2 regions of the Streptomyces sp. NPDC045955 genome follow, and region 2 is predicted to be linked to the other one. Evidence: predicted binding sites of a transcription regulator. Region 2 holds the regulator's gene; the other holds the start of a gene.

Region 1 (10,349 bases), on a different contig from region 2:
CACCTTCGCGAACGAGTAGTTCATCGCCGGCATCGCCTTGATGGCCTGGACCATCGCGTAGCCGATGAGGTGCGTGAAGGAGATCTTCCCGCCGCGCGCCCGCTTGAGGTGGTTGTTGATGACGATGCGGTTGTCGAACAGCAGCTTCACCGGGACCGCGCGCACGGACGTGGCCGTGGGCAGCTCCAGGGAGGCGTCCATGTTCTTCGCGACCGCGGCGGCGGGGCCGCGCAGCACGACCTGCTCGGGACCCGAGGGGGCCTCACCGGCGGGCTCGGCCTTCGGCTTCGCGGCGGCGGGCTTGGCGGCCGGGGCGGCCTTCGCCTGAGCCGGTGCCTGGGCCTGAGCCGGGGCCTGCGCGGCGGGCTTCGCCTGGGCGGGAGCCGGCGCGGCGGCCGCGGGCTTCGAGGCCGCCGGGGCGGGGGCCGCAGCCTGGGCGGGGGCGGGCTGGGCCGCCGGCTGAGCGGATGGGGGTCCCCCCGCGCGAGTGGATTCGAGCGTGGGGGAGGTCCCCGCGGCCCCCGCGGCCGCGGTACCCGCCGGAGCCGAGGCGGCAGCGGCGCCCGGCTTGTAGTCGGCGAAGAAGTCCCACCAGGCTCGGTCTACGGAATTCGGGTCCTGGAGGTACTGCTGATAGATCTCGTCGACGAGCCACTCGTTGGCACCGAACGACGTGGCAGGGTTCTTCCCCGCTTGGTCGGTGTCGGTCGAGATGCTCGAGTTACTGGGGGACTGTGGCGACACGGCGGCAACCGCCCTCTTCCGCTTCACAAGATGATGGACAGCGGGAATCAAGGCTACGCCCCCAGGACGGGGTAGGTCAGGTCGGGCCCGTTCAACGTCGCGCAAGTCACATCTTGAAGTGTGTTTCGGGGCTTGAAATGGCGGGAAACAAGCGTGGTTCCGCTTAAAGAGGGAAGGGCGGGGCAGGGCCTCATACGCCGACGGCGCGGGCCTGTGCCTGATCACACGTGTCCGTCAGTGCGGACGCCCGTGGATCTTGTGGCTCCGCTTCGAACTTTACGTCAACTTGGCACAGATGGAAGGCCTGGAAGAGTGACAAGAATCCGGCAACCCCGCTCGGATTCGGCCACTCCGATCCGCCCGCCGTGCAGATCCACCGCCCAGCGCGCGATGGCCAGGCCGAGACCCGTACCGCCGTCGCTCCCCGGCCCCTGCGGCCGCTTGACGTTGCCGCGGTTGAACCGCTCGAAGACGCGGTGCCACTCGGACTTCGGAATGCCGGGGCCCTCGTCCAGGACCTCCAGCTCCAGCGACTCCGGCAGCACGCCGCGCCGCGCCTTGACCGTCACACGGCCGTGCGGCGGGCTGTGCTTGACCGCGTTGTCGATGAGGTTGGCCACGACCTGGTGGATGCGCTCCGGGTCGGCGTGCGCGGTCAGCTCCGGCGGGTGCACGTCGAGGTGCAGATGGACGTCCGTACGGGTGTGACTGCCCGAGCCCGTGGCGATGCCCGCGCGCACGGAGGCGACCATGTTGGCCTCCTTCAGCACGCCGGACAGATACGGCCACACCTCGAACCGCCGCTGCTTCAGCGGTACGACGCCGTTGTCCAGCCGGGACAGGTCCAGCAGCGTCTCCACCAGGCGGCCGAGCCGCTCGGTCTGCTTCAGCGCCGTGCGCATCGTCTCCGGGTCGGCCTGCGTGACGCCGTCGACGATGTTCTCCAGCACCGCGCGCAGTCCCGCGATGGGCGTGCGCAGCTCGTGCGAGACATTCGCCACGAGTTCCTTGCGCTGGCTGTCCTGGGCCTCCAGCTCGTCGGCCATGGCGTTGATCGTCACGGCCAGGTCGCCCAGCTCGTCACGGCGGTTCTCCCGCGTCCGGCGGGTGTAGTCGCCCTGCGAGATGGAACGGGCCACGGCCGTCATCTCGTCCAGCGGTGCGGTGAGCGAATGGGCCACGAACTGCGTAATGAGCAGCGTGGCGATCATCGAGAAGACCGTGATGAAGCGCAGCTCCGTCTTCGTGTGCACCGCGATCACCGACAGGCCCGTGGTGATCAGCACCGAGATGACGACCAGCGCGCCCAGCTTGGTCTTGATCGAGAACGGGCTCACCCCGCCCCAGGGTTCCGGCTCCCGGGGGTTTCTCCGTGCGGCCGGCCCGCCGCTCATGGCGTCGGGGTCTCCAGGGCGTAGCCGACGCCGTGCACCGTACGGATCCGCTCTGCGCCGATCTTCCGGCGCAGCGCCTTGATGTGGCTGTCGACCGTGCGGGTGCCGGAGGCGTCCGCCCAGTCCCAGACCTCGGCGAGCAGCTGCTCGCGGGAGAGCACCGCGCGCGGGGTATTCGCCAGGCACACGAGGAGATCGAACTCGGTGGGCGTGAGGTGAACATCCTCACTGCGCACCCGGACCCGGCGCTGCGCGTGGTCGATCTCCAGCTCGCCGAGGCGCAGGATCCCGCTGCGCGGCGTCGCGGCGGCCAGCGCGGCCCGCTCCACGCGGCGCAGCAGCACGTGCACACGCGCCGCCAGCTCCCGCATCGAGAACGGCTTCGTCATGTAGTCGTCGGCGCCGACGCCGAGCCCGACCAGCATGTCGGTCTCGTCGTCGCGCGCGGTGAGCATCAGCACCGGCACCGGCCGGGCGGCCTGCACCCGTCGGCAGACCTCCAGACCGTCGAAGCCCGGCAGCATGATGTCGAGGATCAGCAGGTCGGGCTGCCAGGCCTCGGCCGTGTCGACGGCGGCCGGACCGTCACCCGCTGTTTGCACGAGGAATCCCTCGGCTCGCAGGCGGGTCGCGATGGCGTCCACGATCGTGGCGTCGTCCTCGACGACGAGAACCCGGCGCTGTGCGCCCGGTGTAGCCGTCGCCGAACCGTTGTGGGAGGTGTGTGTCTGCTCCATCGCCCGCCCCTGGGGTGTGCTTTCCGGAATCAGTGGGGTGATTCCTCGGTCTGCGCATGGTTGCGATTGACGCTTGAATGATCGGCGTCAGAGGAGCAGCGTACGGGGAGTCAGCACACCTTTGCTATCCAGGGCTGATGCCGAGGTGCACGACGTCCGGAACGCCCCGGGCAACCGGGATCTCTTCGGTACGCACCTGCTGGAACCCGACATTCCGCAGGGTTTCTTCGAATTCCGGAGAGGGCTGGGCGGACCAGACGGCGAGCACTCCGCCGGGCCTCAACACCCGTACGCAGCTTGCCAGTCCGGCCTCTCCGTAGAGAATTTCGTTGCCCTCCGTGACGGTCCAGCCGGGTCCGTTGTCGATGTCGAGGCACAGGGCGTCGTACGTGTCGGATGTCTCATTGACGTAGGCCACGAGATCGGCTTCGACGATTTCCGTGCGGGGGTCGGCGAGGGCCTCGGCGGAGAACGCGGAGAGCGGGCCGTCGCGATGCCATTCGACAATCGCGCGCTCGCGTTCCACGACCGTGATCCCGCCCCAGCGCGGGTTCGCCGCCGCGTGGGCGAGGGAGAAGCCGACGCCGAGTCCGCCGATCAGCACCTCCGGGCGGTCCCGGCCGGTCAGTGCGTCCAGGGCCGCGTCGACCAGCCGCCGCTCCGAGCGGCCGTCCGAGGTGTCCATCAGGAAACAGCCGTTCGCGATGATCTCCAGTCGGCCGCCGTGCCGTCGCAGCACGACCTCGCCGTGCGGACCCTCGCGACGGTCCAGCACGAGGGGGGTGTCGTTCGAGGTGGGCATCCGATCATCCTGGCAGGTGAGGGGCGTCCGGCGCCAAGCATTACGGAGCGGCCCCCAGGGACGCCGTGCGCTGCTGTCGGGTTGCTGTGAATCGGGTCTGGCGTGACGCCCGTCACAGACAGGGGCCGGAGGTGCGCGAAGGGTGGGACATGACGGAAGGAGCGCCCCGCCGTGGATCGCACCGCGCCGGCCGACCAGACGGCCACGCCGACGCCTTCGAGTGCGCCCGTTTCCGACGTGCCGGCGCTGCTGGACGGGGTGCCGCGGCAGCGGGCCGGCGGCCGGGTGCCGTGCGCGACCGTGGGTCCGGGTGTACAGGAGTCCGCTCCGGTGGAGAAGCCCCGGCTTCGGGCACCGCGGGTCTGGCGGCTGTTCCCCTCTCCCACGGGTACGCCGTTCACGTTCGGGTACGGGATCGTCCTCTGCCTGACCTCGCTGTTCTCCGCGTACGCGGACCCCGCCCTGGTGCACGCCCTGCTCCAGGGCTCCAGTACGGACGTGGCGCACCTGGTGCGGACGCCGGAGCTGGTGCTGGTCGGTAGTGCGCTGTGGCTGGCGGGCGGGGTGGCCTCGCCGTTCGCGATCGGGTTCGTGCTCGTGCTGACCGCGCTGGAACGGCGGATCGGCGGCCTGCGCACGGCCGGTGTCTTCCTGCTCGGGCACGTCCTCGCGACCCTGGCGACCGAGGTCCCGGTCGGGCTCGCGGTGCTGGCCGGGCAGCTCCCCGAGAGCTCGCTGCACCGCCTCGACTACGGCGTCAGCTTCGGCGTCGCCGCCGGCACCGGCGCCCTGGCCGGACTGCTGCCGCTCTGGCTGCGGGTGCCGCTGCTGGCCGGCTTCGGCGGGATGCTGCTCCAGGACCTGCTCGCCCTCACCGACCCGTTGACGAACTGGGGGCACCTGATCGCCCTGGCCATCGGCATGGCGACCTGGCCGGTGCTCCGGCGGTGGCGGGGCCGTACCGGCTCGCTCGGAGCGGCCCGGCGCTGAAGGCGCGGCCCTTCAGGGCCGCGGGTCGTGCTTCGCGCTGGTGAGCAGGGCCACCACCTCCCAGCCCAGCGCCTCGTACAGCCCTCGCCCCGCGGGCGTACCGGCGAGCACGCCGGTGCGTGCCCCCTGCCGAACGGCGGCGCTCTGCAACGTCCGCATGACGAGGCTGCCGAGTCCCTTGCGGCGATGCTCCGGCGCCGTCTCGATCTGGTCGGCGACGGCGGTGGCGCCGGTCGGGGCGATCTGCCCGCGCGCCGCCAGCGAACCGTCCGGCGCGGCCACCATCACACGCGTCACTCCGCCGCGCGACCAGCTGCGCAGCCGGTAGCCGTCGGGCACGTCCGGAGCATCCGCCGGGGTCAGCGGGACGGTCATCAGGTAGCCGGGCTCCGGGTCGATCCACCAGCTGTCGTCCAGCCAGCCGGCGACCACCGACGGGTCCCGGAAGGCCTTCAGCCAGACCCCGGCCCCGGTCACCGCGCCGGCCACCTTGCGGACGGCCGTCTCGTCGAGGTCGTCGCCGGTCGCGCCGAACACGTGCCGTGTGACGTGTCCGTTCATCCCCATGTCGATCGTGCAGCCCCACGGCTCCGTCATGGGCGGAGCGGCCCCGCGCGACACGACCCACCCGTCCACCCACGCCTGCACGGTCCGGTCCACGCCGCCCCCTGGTAATAGGTGCCTGCCGCATTCGTCTGTTACGTCGCTGACTCTACGGCCGCAGTCGCCCCTGGCGTCACGGTTGATCGCTCACAGCGAACGGCGGGTGGGGAACATCCGGCAGCTCCCGAGCATTGAGTCGGCATAGCTCAACTTGACTGCCGAAGGGGAGATCATGGCTTCGACGTCCACACCGCTCACCCTGCCCGTGCTGCCGCTCGACGACGAGGTCGTCCTGCCCGGGATGGTGGTCCCGCTGGACCTGAGCGACTCCGAGGTCCGTGCCGCGGTGGAGGCCGCACAGGCCGCTGCTCGGACAACGCCCGGAAAGCCCCGGGTACTCCTGGTGCCGCGCATCGACGGCACGTACGCCGGCACCGGTGTCCTCGGCACCGTCGAGCAGGTGGGCCGGCTGGCCGACGGCGATCCGGGCGCGCTGATCCGCGGCCGGAGCCGGGTGAGGATCGGTGCGGGGACCACGGGTCCCGGCGCGGCCCTCTGGGTCGAGGGCACCAGCGTCGACGAATCCGTCCCGGAGCCGCTGCCCGGGCAGGTCACCGAACTGGTCAAGGAGTACAAGGCCCTCGCCACCGCCTGGCTGCGCAAGCGCGGCGCCTGGCAGGTCGTCGACCGGGTGCAGGCCATCGACGACGTCTCGGCGCTTGCCGACAACTCCGGCTACTCGCCGTTCCTGACCACCGACCAGAAGGTCGAGCTGCTGGAGACCGCCGACCCGGTGGCCCGGCTGAAGCTCGCCACCCAGCAGCTGCGCGACCACCTCGCCGAGCAGGACGTGGCCGAGTCCATCGCCAAGGACGTCCAGGAAGGCGTCGACAAGCAGCAGCGCGAGTTCCTGCTGCGGCGCCAGCTCGAAGCGGTCCGCAAGGAGCTGCGCGAGCTGAACGGCGAGCAGGAGGGCGAGGAGTCCGACGACTACCGCTCCCGGGTGGAGGCCGCCGACCTGCCCGAGAAGGTCCGGGAGGCCGCGCTCAAGGAGGTCGACAAGCTGGAGCGGTCCTCCGACCAGTCGCCCGAGGGCTCCTGGATCCGCACCTGGCTCGACACGGTCCTGGAGATGCCGTGGAACGAGCGCACCGAGGACGCGTACGACATCCAGGGCGCACAGGCCGTCCTCGACGCCGAGCACTCCGGCCTTCAGGACGTGAAGGAGCGGATCACCGAGTACCTGGCGGTGCGCAAGCGGCGTACCGAAAGGGGACTGGGCGTGGTCGGCGGGCGGCGCGGCGGTGCCGTTCTCGCGCTCGTGGGGCCGCCCGGCGTCGGCAAGACCAGCCTGGGCGAGTCCGTCGCCCACGCGATGGGGCGCAAGTTCGTGCGCGTCGCCCTCGGCGGTGTGCGCGACGAGGCCGAGATCCGCGGTCACCGGCGTACGTACGTCGGTGCCCTGCCCGGCCGGGTCGTCCGCGCCATCAAGGAGGCCGGGTCGATGAACCCGGTCGTGCTGCTCGACGAGATCGACAAGGTGGGCTCGGACTTCCGGGGCGACCCGGCCGCGGCCCTGCTCGAAGTGCTCGACCCGGCGCAGAACCACACCTTCCGGGACCACTACCTGGAGGTCGAGCTGGACCTGTCGGACGTGGTCTTCCTCGCGACCGCCAACGTCCTGGAGGCGATCCCGGAGGCGCTGGCCGACCGGATGGAGATCGTCCGCCTGGACGGCTACACCGAGGACGAGAAGGTCGTCATCGCCCGCGACCACCTGCTCCCGCGCCAGCTGGAGCGGGCGGGGCTCGACAAGGACGAGGTGGCCATCGACGAGGGCGCGCTGCGCAAGCTCGCAGGCGAGTACACGCGCGAGGCGGGCGTGCGCAACCTGGAGCGGTCGATCGCACGGCTGCTGCGCAAGGTCGCGGCCCAGCACGAACTGGGTGAGCGGGAGCTGCCGTTCACCGTCCGGGACGAGGACCTGCGTTCTCTGATCGGACGTCCGCACCACGTGCCCGAGTCCGCCCAGGACCCGGCCGAGCGCCGGACGTCCGTACCGGGCGTGGCGACGGGCCTCGCGGTGACGGGTGCCGGCGGTGACGTGCTGTACGTCGAGGCGTCGCTGGCCGACCCCGAGACGGGAGCGGCCGGGCTGACCCTGACCGGGCAGCTGGGGGACGTGATGAAGGAGTCCGCGCAGATCGCGCTGAGCTTCCTGCGCTCGCGCGGTGCCGAGCTGGAACTGCCGGTGGGCGATCTGAAGGACCGGGGCGTGCACATCCACTTCCCGGCGGGCGCGGTCCCCAAGGACGGCCCCAGCGCCGGCGTCACGATGACCACGGCCCTCGCCTCGCTCCTGTCCGGCCGTCTGGTCCGCACGGACGTGGCCATGACCGGCGAGGTCTCGCTGACCGGCCGGGTCCTGCCGATCGGCGGCGTGAAGCAGAAGCTGCTGGCAGCCCACCGCGCCGGGGTCACCACCGTGATCATCCCCAAGCGCAACGAACCCGACCTGGACGACGTCCCGGCGGAGGTGCTGGACACGCTCGACGTCCACACCGTCACCGACGTCCGCCAGGTCCTTGAGCTGGCGCTGGCGCCCGCCACGGCGGATGCGGCGCCGGAGGTTCCGGTGGCCGCGTGACGGAGGTCATCGGATGAGGGAAGGCCCGGGTCCCGTGAGGGAGGCCCGGGCCTTCACCGTGTGGCGGCCCTGTGGACGCACACCCCGTGACCTGCGGAATACTTGCCGAACTGCGGCGACGGCCGCACATGGCGGAAAATGCAGGTAGCGGGCGACAACCGAGGCGGGGCTCACGTGCACGAGGACGGCAACGACGACGGACACCGGGACCCCTCCCTGGCCGGAACCGGTGTGGATCAGACTGCCTTTCTGGCGCTGGAGCGGGAGCTGACCGTGCTGCTGCGGCGGGCCCGGGCCAGTCAGGGTGAGATGGCCCGGGAGGTCCACCCCGACCTGGAGTCGTCCGCGTACGGCCTGCTCGTACGGCTGGACGAGTGCGGCAAGCAGCGGGCCACCGAGCTCGCCGCCTACATCGGCGTCGGCAAGGCCACGATGTCCCGCCAGCTGCGCGCCCTGGAGGACCTGGGCCTGATCGCCCGCGAGCCCGACCCCGCCGACGGACGCGCCTGGCTGGTCGCCCTCACCCGGGAGGGCCACGACCGGGTCCGCCGGGTGCGCGAGGCCCGCCGCGCCCGCTACGCCGGCCGCCTGGCCGACTGGGACACCCGCGAGGTCACGGAACTGGCCCGGCTGCTGCACCAGCTCAACCGCGGCATGGAGAAGTAGCACCCAGCGCTCGCTGTGACAGCGGCCGGCTGTTCAGAACTCGGCGTACACGACCGTCGCGTCGTCGTGCGTCTTGCTCCGGCCCAGGAACGACCTGGCCGAATCCGCCCGCTCCAGCGTCCGCACCCGGTCCACCAGCGCCTGCGGTCCCTCCTTGCGCAGGAGGTGGAAGCAGTCCGTCCAGTCGCCCTCCGCGAACCGCTCCACCCAGCGGGCGGCGCCGTCCGTCAGGGCGGCCAGTGCACGCACCTCGCGCCGGGGCAGGGTGCCGGTCACCGCGCGCCGGGCCACCGAGGGATCGGCCGCCGCCGTGAAGAAGCCGTTCTCCCGGTTGCGGAGCGTGGAGTCCACCAGCGCGTCCGTGGCCAGGGCCGAGCGGGGGAGAAGGGCCAGCCGGTCGTCCAGCAAGGGCGTCACCACACCGTCCGGGGACTCCACGAGGAGCGCCGAGTCCGACAGGACCAGGTACTCGACCGCCCCCGGGGACCAGCGGGCCACGACCACCGTGGCCTGAGGTGTGCGGGGGTGAGAAAGGTCACAGGTTGAGGCGTGTGCCTCGGCGGTACGCGCGATGGCGCGGGACAAGGCGTCGACCAGGGGAACATCCGGGAGTGAAACGGTCAGTTCGGTCAGGGCTCCGCCGAGGCGCGCGGTGAACCAGGGGACGGAATGCAGACAACCCGTCCCGCCCTTCGGTGGGGTGACACCGTCCAGGACGACGACCGAACCGCCCTGCCCGGAGGCCGGTAGTCCGACACTGGCGAAGTCCTCGTTGGGGCGGTCCGCGTCTCCCGGTTCCGAGGCGAGTTCAGTACGCATCCAGCCAGTCTGCACGAGCCCTTCACAAGGTCCGCAAAACGCTGGCAAAGGTTGCCGGACCGGTGCCGTCGTGCAGGTCAGACGCCCTGTTTGGGCTGGAATGATTTGTTCCGGGAAGGCGTGGTGGCGAATACTGCCACCGCCCGCGCGCGGCGTCCAACCGGCCTGCCGCGCAAGGCCGCTGCAAGGGCCAGCGGAACTTGCCCCCCAACTCTCCTCCGGGGTTCACTCCTTCGGGTGGCGGGTCAGGTGATGCACGTGCGCTGCCCACCGGCGCTGGGAGGGTCGGGAAGTGTACCTGGAGTACGCACCAGTTGACGGAGCGTCATCCGGGCCCATGAGTTCACGAGTCAGGAATGCGAGCACCGGTGCAGATGTCGCGGCCTCGTCGCACAGGCAAGCAGACGGCCCCCGTTCAGGGCGCTGAGCCGACGCCCCCCACCGGCAAGGGCCGCCCCACCCATGTACGCAACCGGCTCATCGTCGCCGTGGCCGTGGTCGCCGCGGCCATCGCCGGTGCGGGTACCCCGTCCGTCCTCGCCGCCTCCGGGCAACTCCACGACTCACAGGAGCTCGTGACGCTCGCCGAGCAGACGCAGGACGCCCTCACCCTCGCGCACTCCCTCGCCGACGAGCGCGACGACGTCACCTCCTACATCGCGGCCGGCCGCCCCAAGTCCAAGGCGCCCTCCGAGCAGCGCAGCGCCCGCGTGGACCGGCAGGTCGAGGAGCTGCGGGGCGACACCGACACATCCGCCTCGCTCCGCTCCGGCCTCGACGAGATCGCGGCCGTACGCCGGGCGGCGCTCACCGGCAAGAGCAACGCCCTCGAAGCGCACCAGGCGTACTCCGCCGCCATCACCGAACTCCACCGGCTCGCCGAGCAGCTGGCGCAGCAGACGCCGCCGCGCGCGGGCTCCGGCGGACAGGCCCTGGCCGAGCTGGAC
Region 2 (10,349 bases):
TCGTCCTCGCCCTCCGCGGGGACCGGCGTCTTCACCGAGTCCAGCAGGAGCTGGGCGACATCGACGACCTGGATGGACTCCTTCGCCTTGCCGTCGTTCTTCTTGCCGTTGACGGAGTCCGTGAGCATCACGAGGCAGAACGGGCAGGCCGTCGAGACGATGTCGGGGTTGAGGGACAGCGCCTCATCCACGCGCTCGTTGTTGATGCGCTTGCCGATGCGCTCTTCCATCCACATCCGCGCACCACCCGCGCCGCAGCAGAAGCCCCGCTCCTTGTGGCGGTGCATCTCCTCGTTGCGGATGCCGGGGACGCTGGCGATGATCTCGCGCGGAGGCGTGTAGATCTTGTTGTGGCGGCCCAGGTAGCAGGGGTCGTGGTAGGTGATGATGCCCTCGACCGGGGTCACCGGGATGAGCTTGCCCTCGTCCACCAGGTGCTGGAGCAGCTGCGTGTGGTGGATGACCTCGTAGTCGCCGCCGAGCTGCGGGTACTCGTTGCCGAGCGTGTTGAGGCAGTGCGGGCAGGTCGCGACGATCTTCTTGGCCGACTTGGGCTTCGCCGACTCGGGGACGACCTTGCCCTCGTCGTCCATCTCCTCGCCGAACGCCATGTTCAGCGCCATGACGTTCTCCATGCCGAGCTCCTGGAACAGGGGCTCGTTGCCCAGGCGGCGGGCCGAGTCGCCCGTGCACTTCTCGTCGCCGCCCATGATGGCGAACTTGACGCCCGCGATGTGCAGGAGCTCCGCGAAGGCCTTCGTGGTCTTCTTGGCGCGGTCCTCCAGGGCGCCGGCGCAGCCGACCCAGTAGAGGTACTCGACCTCGGACAGGTCCTCGATGTCCTTGCCGACGACCGGGACCTCGAAGTCGACCTCCTTGAGCCACTCCAGGCGCTGCTTCTTCGCCAGGCCCCAGGGGTTGCCCTTCTTCTCCAGGTTCTTGAGCATCGTGCCCGCCTCGGACGGGAACGCGGACTCGATCATCACCTGGTAGCGGCGCATGTCGACGATGTGGTCGACGTGCTCGATGTCCACCGGGCACTGCTCGACGCAGGCACCGCAGGTGGTGCAGGACCACAGGACGTCCGGGTCGATGACGCCGTTGTCCTCCAGCGTGCCGACCAGGGGGCGCTCGGCCTCCGCCAGAGCGGCGGCGGGCACACCGGCCAGCTGCTCCTCGGACGCCTTCTCCTCGCCCTCCATCGTCTTGCCGCCGCCGGCCAGCAGATACGGCGCCTTGGCGTGCGCGTGGTCGCGCAGCGACATGATCAGCAGCTTCGGGGAGAGCGGCTTGCCCGTGTTCCAGGCGGGGCACTGCGACTGGCAGCGGCCGCACTCGGTGCACGTGGAGAAGTCCAGCAGGCCCTTCCAGGAGAACTGCTCGACCTGGGAGACGCCGAAGACGTCGTCCTCGCCCGGGTCGGTGAAGTCGATCGGCTCGCCGCCCGACGTCATGGGCTGGAGCGCGCCCAGGGCCGTCCCGCCCGACGCCTCGCGCTTGAACCAGATGTTCGGGAACGCCAGGAAGCGGTGCCAGGCGACACCCATGTTGGTGTTCAGGCTGACCGTGATCATCCAGATCATGGTCGTGCCCAGCTTGATCATCGCGAAGAAGTAGACGAGGTTCTGCAGCGCCGCCACGCTCAGGCCCTTGAAGGCCAGGACCAGCGGGTACGAGGCGAAGTACGCGGCCTCGTAGCCGTCCACGTGGTGGAGCGCGCCCTCCAGGCCCCGCAGGACGTAGATGGCCAGGCCGATCGTGAGGATGACGTACTCGACGAAGTACGCCTGGCCCATCTTCGAGCCGGCGAAGCGGGACTTGCGGCCCGGCCGCGACGGCAGGTTCAGCAGGCGGATCACCATCAGCGTGGCGATGCCGAGCGTCGTCATGGCCGCGATGAACTCGATGTAGAGCTCATAGGGGAGGAAGCCGCCGAGCACCGGCAGCGTCCAGTCAGCCTGGAACAGCTGGCCGTACGCGGTGATGATCGTCGGCGGCAGCGTCAGGAAGCCGATCGCGACGAACCAGTGGGCGACACCGACGATGCCCCACCGGTTCATGCGCGTGTGGCCGAGGAACTCCTTCACCAGCGTCACGCTGCGCTGGTAGGGGTTGTCGGTCCGGGTGCCGGCGGGCACGGGCTGGCCCAGCTTGAAGTACCGGACGAACTGGCCGATCGCGCGTGCGAGCAGCGCGACGCCGACCACGGTCAGGACCAGCGACACGATGATCGCGGCGAGTTGCATGGGGGCTCCTCGGGCCTGCGAGGGTTTGTCGGGGGAACGGGTCGTTCTTGGAGGGTTCCCCGAGATTACTAAGCGGTAACTTATGCAGTCCGTCTGAGACTACCCCTATCTTCCGCCGCACTGTAGCCGGGTGGGCAGTGATCTGAATCGCTGAGGGTTGCCTCAGAAGCAGTGCGGAATCCGGCCGCGATCCTGTCGTGTTATTCGTACCGAATTGTCATAGTGACGCCTAACTTATATCCGTGCTCTACGGGATCGCTGTCATCGCCACCGCCCTCCTCCTCACCGCCCTGCTCGCGGCCGCCCTCCGGATCCCCGCCCTGCGGCTGCGGCTGGTCGAGCGGCGGCGGCAGCGGGAGGTGCCGTTGTCCGGGGGCGTGGCCGTCGTGGTCGTCACCGGATCGGTGGTGGGTGTCAAGGAGTGGGGTTCGGCCGGGGTCGGGATCGGCGGGCTGCTCGCCGCCGGCGGTGTCGTCGCCCTGCTCGGGCTCGTCGACGACGTGTGGCGGCTGCGGCGGCGGGTGCTGGCCGCCGGTACGGCCGTGGCGGCCGCGTGTGTCATGCCGTACGCGGAGGCCGGGGTGGGGGCCGGGCTGCTCGGCGTCCTGTGGGTCGTGGGGGTGACCTTCGCCTTCCGGGGGATCGATCACGCCGACGGGCTCGCGGGGGCGGTCGGGGTCGTCGCCGCCTTCGGGGTGGCGGCCTGTGCCGCCGTGGACGTCAGGGACGGGATCGCGGCGCTGATGAGCGTGCTGGCCGCCGCGCTGACCGGGTTCCTGCTGCACAACTGGCACCCCGCGCGCGTGGCGCTGGGCAGTTGCGGGTCCATGTTCGCCGGGTTCCTGATCGCCGTGGCCGCCGTGCACGTCCGCGCCGGGTTCGGCCTCGGGGAGAGCGCCGGGGTGCTGTTCGCGCTGACCGCCGTGGTGTGTGCCGACGCCGTACTGGTGCTGCTGTCGCGGCGGTTGGGCGGGCGCGCCCTGCTGCGGAGCGGGCCGGATCATCTCGCGCACCGGCTGCGGCGGCTCGGACTGACCGTGCCGGGGGGCACCCTGCTGCTGGGCTTCGGGGCGTTCTCCGCTGCCCTCGCCGGGGTACTCGCGCACGTCGGCCGGGTCGGGAGCGACGCCTTGTGGTGGGTGGCGGGCGGGGCGCTCCTGGTGGTGTTCGCACTCTCCCGTGTTCCCGTGTACGCCGATCGACGCTCGGTATCTCCGCAGGTCAAGGCCTCGTTGCGTGTAAGGAGCGGATAAGAGTTGAGCCCGGTCGACTCAGCTCTGTTGACCGGTGGGGAGCCGTCGTGCACACTTGAGTCCGTTCCACTCAAGTCAGCTGGAGGAATCAACCATGGCACGTGCGGTCGGCATCGACCTGGGCACGACTAACTCCGTCGTCAGCGTTCTGGAGGGCGGCGAGCCCACCGTCATCACCAACGCCGAGGGCGCCAGGACCACGCCGTCCGTCGTCGCCTTCGCCAAGAACGGTGAGGTGCTCGTCGGAGAGGTGGCCAAGCGTCAGGCGGTCACCAACGTGGACCGGACCATTCGGTCGGTCAAGCGGCACATGGGCACCGACTGGAAGATCGAGCTGGACGGGAAGCCCTTCAACCCGCAGCAGATCAGCGCCTTCGTGCTCCAGAAGCTGAAGCGGGACGCCGAGTCCTACCTGGGCGAGAAGGTGACCGACGCGGTCATCACCGTCCCGGCGTACTTCAACGACTCCGAGCGCCAGGCCACCAAGGAGGCCGGCGAGATCGCCGGTCTGAACGTGCTGCGCATCGTCAACGAGCCCACCGCGGCCGCGCTGGCGTACGGCCTCGACAAGGACGACCAGACCATCCTGGTCTTCGACCTCGGCGGCGGTACGTTCGACGTCTCGCTGCTGGAGATCGGCGACGGTGTCGTCGAGGTGAAGGCCACCAACGGTGACAACCACCTCGGTGGTGACGACTGGGACCAGCGCATCGTCGACTACCTGGTCCAGCAGTTCCAGTCCGGCCACGGCGTGGACCTGGGCAAGGACAAGATGGCCCTGCAGCGTCTGCGCGAGGCCGCCGAGAAGGCGAAGATCGAGCTGTCCTCGTCCACCGAGACCTCGATCAACCTGCCCTACATCACCGCCTCCGCCGAGGGCCCCCTGCACCTCGACGAGAAGCTCACCCGCGCCCAGTTCCAGCAGCTGACCGCGGACCTCCTGGAGCGCTGCAAGACGCCGTTCCACAACGTCATCAAGGACGCAGGCATCTCCATCAGCGAGATCGACCACGTCGTCCTGGTCGGCGGCTCGACCCGTATGCCCGCCGTCGCCGAGCTCGTCAAGGAGCTGACCGGCGGCAAGGACGCCAACAAGGGCGTCAACCCGGACGAGGTCGTCGCCATCGGCGCCGCCCTGCAGGCCGGTGTCCTCAAGGGCGAGGTCAAGGACGTCCTGCTCCTCGACGTCACCCCGCTGTCCCTCGGTATCGAGACCAAGGGCGGCATCATGACCAAGCTCATCGAGCGCAACACCACGATCCCGACCAAGCGGTCCGAGATCTTCACCACGGCCGAGGACAACCAGCCGTCCGTGCAGATCCAGGTCTACCAGGGCGAGCGCGAGATCGCGGCGTACAACAAGAAGCTCGGGATGTTCGAGCTGACCGGTCTGCCCCCGGCGCCGCGCGGCGTCCCGCAGATCGAGGTCTCCTTCGACATCGACGCCAACGGCATCATGCACGTGACCGCGAAGGACCTGGGCACGGGCAAGGAGCAGAAGATGACCGTCACCGGCGGCTCCTCGCTGCCGAAGGACGAGGTCGACCGCATGCGCCAGGAGGCCGAGCAGTACGCGGAGGAGGACCACAAGCGCCGCGAGGCCGCCGAGTCCCGCAACCAGGGCGAGCAGCTCGTCTACCAGACGGAGAAGTTCCTCAAGGACAACGAGGACAAGGTCCCCGGCGACATCAAGACCGAGGTCGAGGAAGCCGTCAATGAGCTGAAGGAGAAGCTCAAGGGCGAGGACACGGCCGAGATCCGCACCGCCACGGAGAAGGTCGCGGCCGTCTCGCAGAAGCTCGGCCAGGCGATGTACGCCGACGCGAACGCCGCGCAGGCCGCCGGTGGCGCCGCCGCCGGAGCCGGTGCGGACGCCGGTGCCGGTGACGCCAAGGCCGACGACGACGTCGTGGACGCCGAGATCGTGGACGACGAGCGGAAGGACGGTGCCGCGTGACGGAGGAGACCCCGGGCTTCGACGAGCAGCAGCCCGACGTCCCTTCCGGCGCCACCTCCGACGACGCCGAGCCGAAGGCCGCCGACTCCCCCTCGACGGAGGAGGGGGCGGCCCCGGCCGGGGACACGGGCCAGGACGTGGCTCTGGTGGCCCAGCTGGACCAGGCACGCACGGCGCTGGGCGAGCGCACGGCGGACCTCCAGCGCCTCCAGGCCGAGTTCCAGAACTACCGCCGTCGGGTCGAGCGCGACCGGATCGCGGTCAAGGAGATCGCCATCGCGAACCTCCTGACCGAGCTCCTGCCCGTGCTCGACGACATCGGCCGCGCGCGTGAACACGGCGAACTGGTCGGCGGCTTCAAGTCCGTCGCCGAGTCGCTGGAGAGCACGGCGGCCAAGATGGGCCTCCAGCAGTTCGGCAAGGAGGGCGAGCCCTTCGACCCGACGATCCACGAAGCCCTGATGCACAGCTACGCACCGGACGTCACCGAGACGACGTGCGTCGCGATCCTGCAGCCCGGGTACCGGATCGGCGAGCGCACCATCCGCCCCGCGCGGGTGGCGGTGGCCGAGCCCCAGCCGGGGGCGCAGACGGTCAAGGCGGACGAGGCCGCCGAAGCCGACGACAAGGAGAGCGGTGGCCCGGAAGAGGGCTGACGTCATAGCGGACGAAGGGAAGGAGGGGCGTCGAGGATGAGCACCAAGGACTTCATCGAGAAGGACTACTACAAGGTCCTCGGCGTCCCCAAGGACGCCACCGAGGCCGAGATCAAGAAGGCGTACCGGAAGCTCGCCCGCGAGTACCACCCGGACGCCAACAAGGGCAACGTCAAGGCGGAGGAGCGCTTCAAGGAGATCTCCGAGGCCAATGACATCCTCGGCGATCCCAAGAAGCGCAAGGAGTACGACGAGGCACGCGCCCTCTTCGGCAACGGCGGCTTCCGCCCGGGGCCCGGCGCGGGCGGCGGCTCCTTCAACTTCGACCTGGGCGACCTCTTCGGAGGCGCCCCGGGCGGCGGCCAGGGAGCCGGCGGTTTCGGCGGTGGACTCGGTGACGTCTTCGGGGGCCTGTTCAACCGTGGCGGCGCGGGCGCGGGGACGCGCACGCATCCGCGGCGCGGCCAGGACATCGAGTCCGAGGTCACGCTGAGCTTCACGGAGGCGATCGAGGGCGCGACCGTCCCGCTGCGGATGTCCTCGCAGTCGCCCTGCAAGGCCTGCTCGGGCACCGGCGACAAGAACGGCACACCGCGCGTGTGCCCGACCTGCGTCGGCACCGGACAGGTCGCCCGGGGCAGCGGCGGCGGCTTCTCCCTCACCGACCCCTGCCCGGACTGCAAGGGCCGCGGCCTGATCGCGGAGAACGCCTGCGAGGTCTGCAAGGGCAGCGGCCGGGCCAAGTCCTCGCGGACCATGCAGGTGCGCATCCCCGCGGGTGTCAGCGACGGCCAGCGGATCCGGCTGCGCGGCAAGGGAGCGCCGGGCGAGCGCGGCGGCCCGGCGGGCGATCTGTACGTGGTCGTGCACGTCGACTCCCACCCGGTGTTCGGCCGCAAGGACGACAACCTCACCGTCACCGTCCCGGTGACCTTCGCCGAGGCGGCCCTCGGCGGCGAGGTCCGGGTGCCGACGCTGGGCGGCCCGCCCGTCACGCTGAAGCTGCCGCCGGGCACGCCGAACGGCCGTACGATGCGTGCCCGGGGCAAGGGCGCGGTCCGCAAGGACGGCACCCGCGGCGACCTTCTGGTCACCGTCGAGGTGAGTGTTCCGAAGGACCTGACGGGGAAGGCTCGTGACGCACTCGAGGCGTATCGCGAGGCGACCGCGGGTGAGGATCCGCGGGCGGAGCTGTTCCAGGCCGCGAAGGGAGCATGAGTCAGATGGACGGTCGTCGACGCAACCCGTATGAACTGACCGAGGAGACCCCGGTCTACGTCATCTCGGTGGCGGCCCAGCTGTCCGGCCTGCACCCGCAGACCCTGCGCCAGTACGACCGTCTGGGCCTGGTGTCCCCGGACCGCACGCCGGGCCGGGGCCGCCGCTACTCGGCCCGGGACATCGAACTGCTGCGCACCGTTCAGCAGTTGTCGCAGGACGAGGGCATCAACCTCGCGGGGATCAAGCGCATCATCGAACTGGAGAACCAGGTCGCCGCCCTCCAGGCCCGGGTGGCCGAGCTGGAGGACGCGCTCGACGGCGCGGCGGCGGCCATGCGGCAGCGTGAGGCGGCGGTGCACGCGTCGTACCGCCGCGACCTGGTGCCGTACCAGGAGGTCCAGCAGACCAGCGCGCTGGTGGTGTGGCGGCCGAAGCGGCAGCAGCAGTCGGACTGACGCGACCGACGCGCGTACACCTGCGAGAAGGGCCGGGAGGCGACTCCCGGCCCCTTTCGTATGCCTTGGTCTGCCTTGGGGTGTTTTCGCCGGGCCTCCTGTGGATGACCGGATGATGCAAGTCACTTGGAGGTGATTCCGCAGAGTCTTCACAACTGCTGCGGAGCGTGGTGTTGTCATCTCGTTAAGTGGTTCCGCTTGACGCTGAGGGGCGCACCCGCGTTGGCTTTTCAGTCACATGGGCCACAAAGTGCGCCCACGTCCGAATCACACGCGAAGTGAGCTCCCGCATGCGCCGTCGTATCTCCATACCCGTGGCCGCGGCCACGATGTCCGTCACGCTCGCCGGCTGCGGCGTGCTCAACGCGACCGGGAGCAGCGACGAGGCGAGCCCGACCAAGGGCAACGACATCACCGTGGGCCTGCTGCTCCCGGAGAAGGCGAACACCCGGTACGAGAACTTCGACTACCCCATCATCAAGAGGAAGGTCGAGTCCCTCACCAACGACCGGGGCCGCGTCGAGTACGCCAACGCCGAGGCGAGCGCGGACACGCAGGCGGCCCAGCTGCAGCAGATGGTCGACGACCGGGTCGACGTGATCCTGCTGGACGCCGTCGACTCGCACGCCATCGCCGACGGCGTGAAGAAGGCCAAGGACGCCGGCATCCCGGTCATCGCCTACGACCGGCTGGCCGAGGGCCCGATCGACGCGTACATCTCCTTCGACAACGAACTGGTCGGCGAGGTGCAGGGGCGCACCCTGCTGGAGGCGATCGGCGAGAAGGCGAGCCTCTCCGACAAGATCGTCATGATGAACGGCTCGCCGACGGACCCGAACGCCAAGCAGTTCAAGGCCGGTGCGATGTCCGAGCTGAACGGCAAGGTGACGATCGCCCAGTCCTTCGACACCAAGGACTGGAAGCCGGAGAACGCCGAGGCCAACATGGCCGAGGCGATTCAGAAGATCGGCAAGGACGACATCGACGCGGTGTACTCCGCCAACGACGGCATGGCCGGCGGCATCGTCAAGGCGCTGGAGGCCGCGGGCGTGACCGACCTGCCGCCGATCACCGGCCAGGACGCGGAGCTCCCGGCGGTGCAGCGGATCATCGCCGGTGACCAGTACATGAGCGTGTACAAGTCGTACCCGCAGGAGGCCGAGAACGCGGCGGAGATGGCCGTGGCCAAGGTCCAAGGCCGCGAGATCCAGTTCGCCGCCCTGACCCGCGACAAGGTCGACAGTCCCACCCACAAGGGCATCCCCGCCCAGCTCGTGCCCGTCGTCGCCCTGACCAAGGAGAACATCAAGGACACGGTGGTCGCGGACGACATCTACAAGCTGTCGGACATCTGCACGGCGAAGTACGAGGCGGCTTGCGAGACGATCGGGCTGAAGTAGGCGGACCCACGGGGGGCCGACATGCGGACAGGAGCGAGCGTGACCGACCGGACCGGTGCCGACCAGCCGGCCCCGCAGCCCTACATCGCCCTGGTGGTGATGGAGGCGACCACATCGTCCCCGGCCGCGGCCGGGACACAGGAGCAGCCCCTGTACCAGGAGAACGTCGTCCTGGTGCACGCGGCCGACGAGCGGTCCGCCCGAGAGCGGGTCGAGCGGCGGGCGCGCGAGGCGGAGACGAGCTACGTGAACGACCGGCAGGAGACGGTCACCTGGCGGCTCCGGGCGATCGTCGACGTGAAGGAGGCCGAGGACCCCGATCTCGGGCGTGACGCCGACCTGTACACGCGTCACTTCCGTGACTGGGCGGCCTACGAGCGGGTGGAGTCACTGCTCACGCGCGACGGCGACGGCGCCTAGCCGCAATCAGCCGCTGCCGGGACCGCAGCGTCCGTGCCGAGGTCGGGGCGCTCATCGAAGCGCCGGGCCGTGAGGAAACGGAACGCTGCCGCGGTGGAGCCGTGTTGCGGAGCAGGGGCAGGCCGCGCATAGTTGCCGCTGCGGCAAGGCGGTGAAACCGGGGGTGGGACGGGCGATGGCCGGGCACGGGGCGGAGGAGCATCCACACGGTGCCGACCGACTGTGCGCGGCCGGGGATCGCGTGTACTCCCGGGCCGTACGGCGGGGCCGCGTGCCGCGCCGGGACGCGGAGCCGGTGCCGTGCCTGCTGGAGCTCGCCCTGCTGCACCCGGACCCCGACGACATGGACTGGCTGGTGCCGACCTCACCGCAGGAGGTCATGACCCGGCTGCTGCGCGGGATGTACGACGAGGTCAGCGCGAGCCAGCGGCGGGTGGGTTCGGCCGTGGCGGCGTTCGAGCGGTACGCCGGGCTGGGGCGGCACCTGCAGCCGGCCCCGTCGGCGGCCGAGGGCCCGGCGATCCGGGTGCTGGACGGCCTCGCCCGGATCCAGACCGCGATGGACGAGGCGACCCAGGCGTGCACGACCGAGGTGCTCACGGTGCAGCCCGGCGGCATCCGGCGCGAGGCGGAACTCTCCGAGGGACTGCACCGGGCGCTGGCGCTGCGCGGCCGGGGCGTGCGGATGCGGGACCTGTACACGCATGTCGCCCGGCACGGGCAGGGTCTGATGACCTATCT

What was found. The regulator HspR, encoded in region 2, represses chaperone genes until heat shock. The targets are predictions, from matches to a motif close to TTGAGNNNNNNNNNCTCAA.
Region 1: lon (endopeptidase La) is a predicted target of HspR. The motif match lies at 5,462-5,480, and genes of this name have one in related genera.

Annotation. Positions count from the first base shown of each region.
Region 1 covers NZ_JBWKKY010000012.1:116,422-126,770, forward strand. The annotation lists gene AC07F0_RS25010 (multifunctional oxoglutarate decarboxylase/oxoglutarate dehydrogenase thiamine pyrophosphate-binding subunit/dihydrolipoyllysine-residue succinyltransferase subunit) at 1-744, opposite strand, end outside; gene AC07F0_RS25015 (HAMP domain-containing sensor histidine kinase) at 1,026-2,138, opposite strand; gene AC07F0_RS25020 (response regulator transcription factor) at 2,135-2,875, opposite strand; gene AC07F0_RS25025 (spermine/spermidine synthase domain-containing protein) at 3,000-3,677, opposite strand; gene AC07F0_RS25030 (rhomboid-like protein) at 3,849-4,667, shown strand; gene AC07F0_RS25035 (GNAT family N-acetyltransferase) at 4,680-5,327, opposite strand; gene lon (endopeptidase La) at 5,503-7,917, shown strand; gene AC07F0_RS25045 (MarR family winged helix-turn-helix transcriptional regulator) at 8,092-8,583, shown strand; gene AC07F0_RS25050 (protein phosphatase 2C domain-containing protein) at 8,617-9,402, opposite strand; gene AC07F0_RS25055 (sensor histidine kinase) at 9,759-10,349, shown strand, end outside.
Region 2 covers NZ_JBWKKY010000002.1:455,929-466,277, forward strand. The annotation lists gene AC07F0_RS05475 ((Fe-S)-binding protein) at 1-2,246, opposite strand, end outside; gene AC07F0_RS05480 (MraY family glycosyltransferase) at 2,489-3,499, shown strand; gene dnaK (molecular chaperone DnaK) at 3,594-5,456, shown strand; gene grpE (nucleotide exchange factor GrpE) at 5,453-6,112, shown strand; gene dnaJ (molecular chaperone DnaJ) at 6,149-7,330, shown strand; gene AC07F0_RS05500 (heat shock protein transcriptional repressor HspR) at 7,336-7,788, shown strand; gene AC07F0_RS05505 (sugar ABC transporter substrate-binding protein) at 8,079-9,188, shown strand; gene AC07F0_RS05510 (DUF4288 domain-containing protein) at 9,228-9,608, shown strand; gene AC07F0_RS05515 (helix-turn-helix transcriptional regulator) at 9,784-10,349, shown strand, end outside.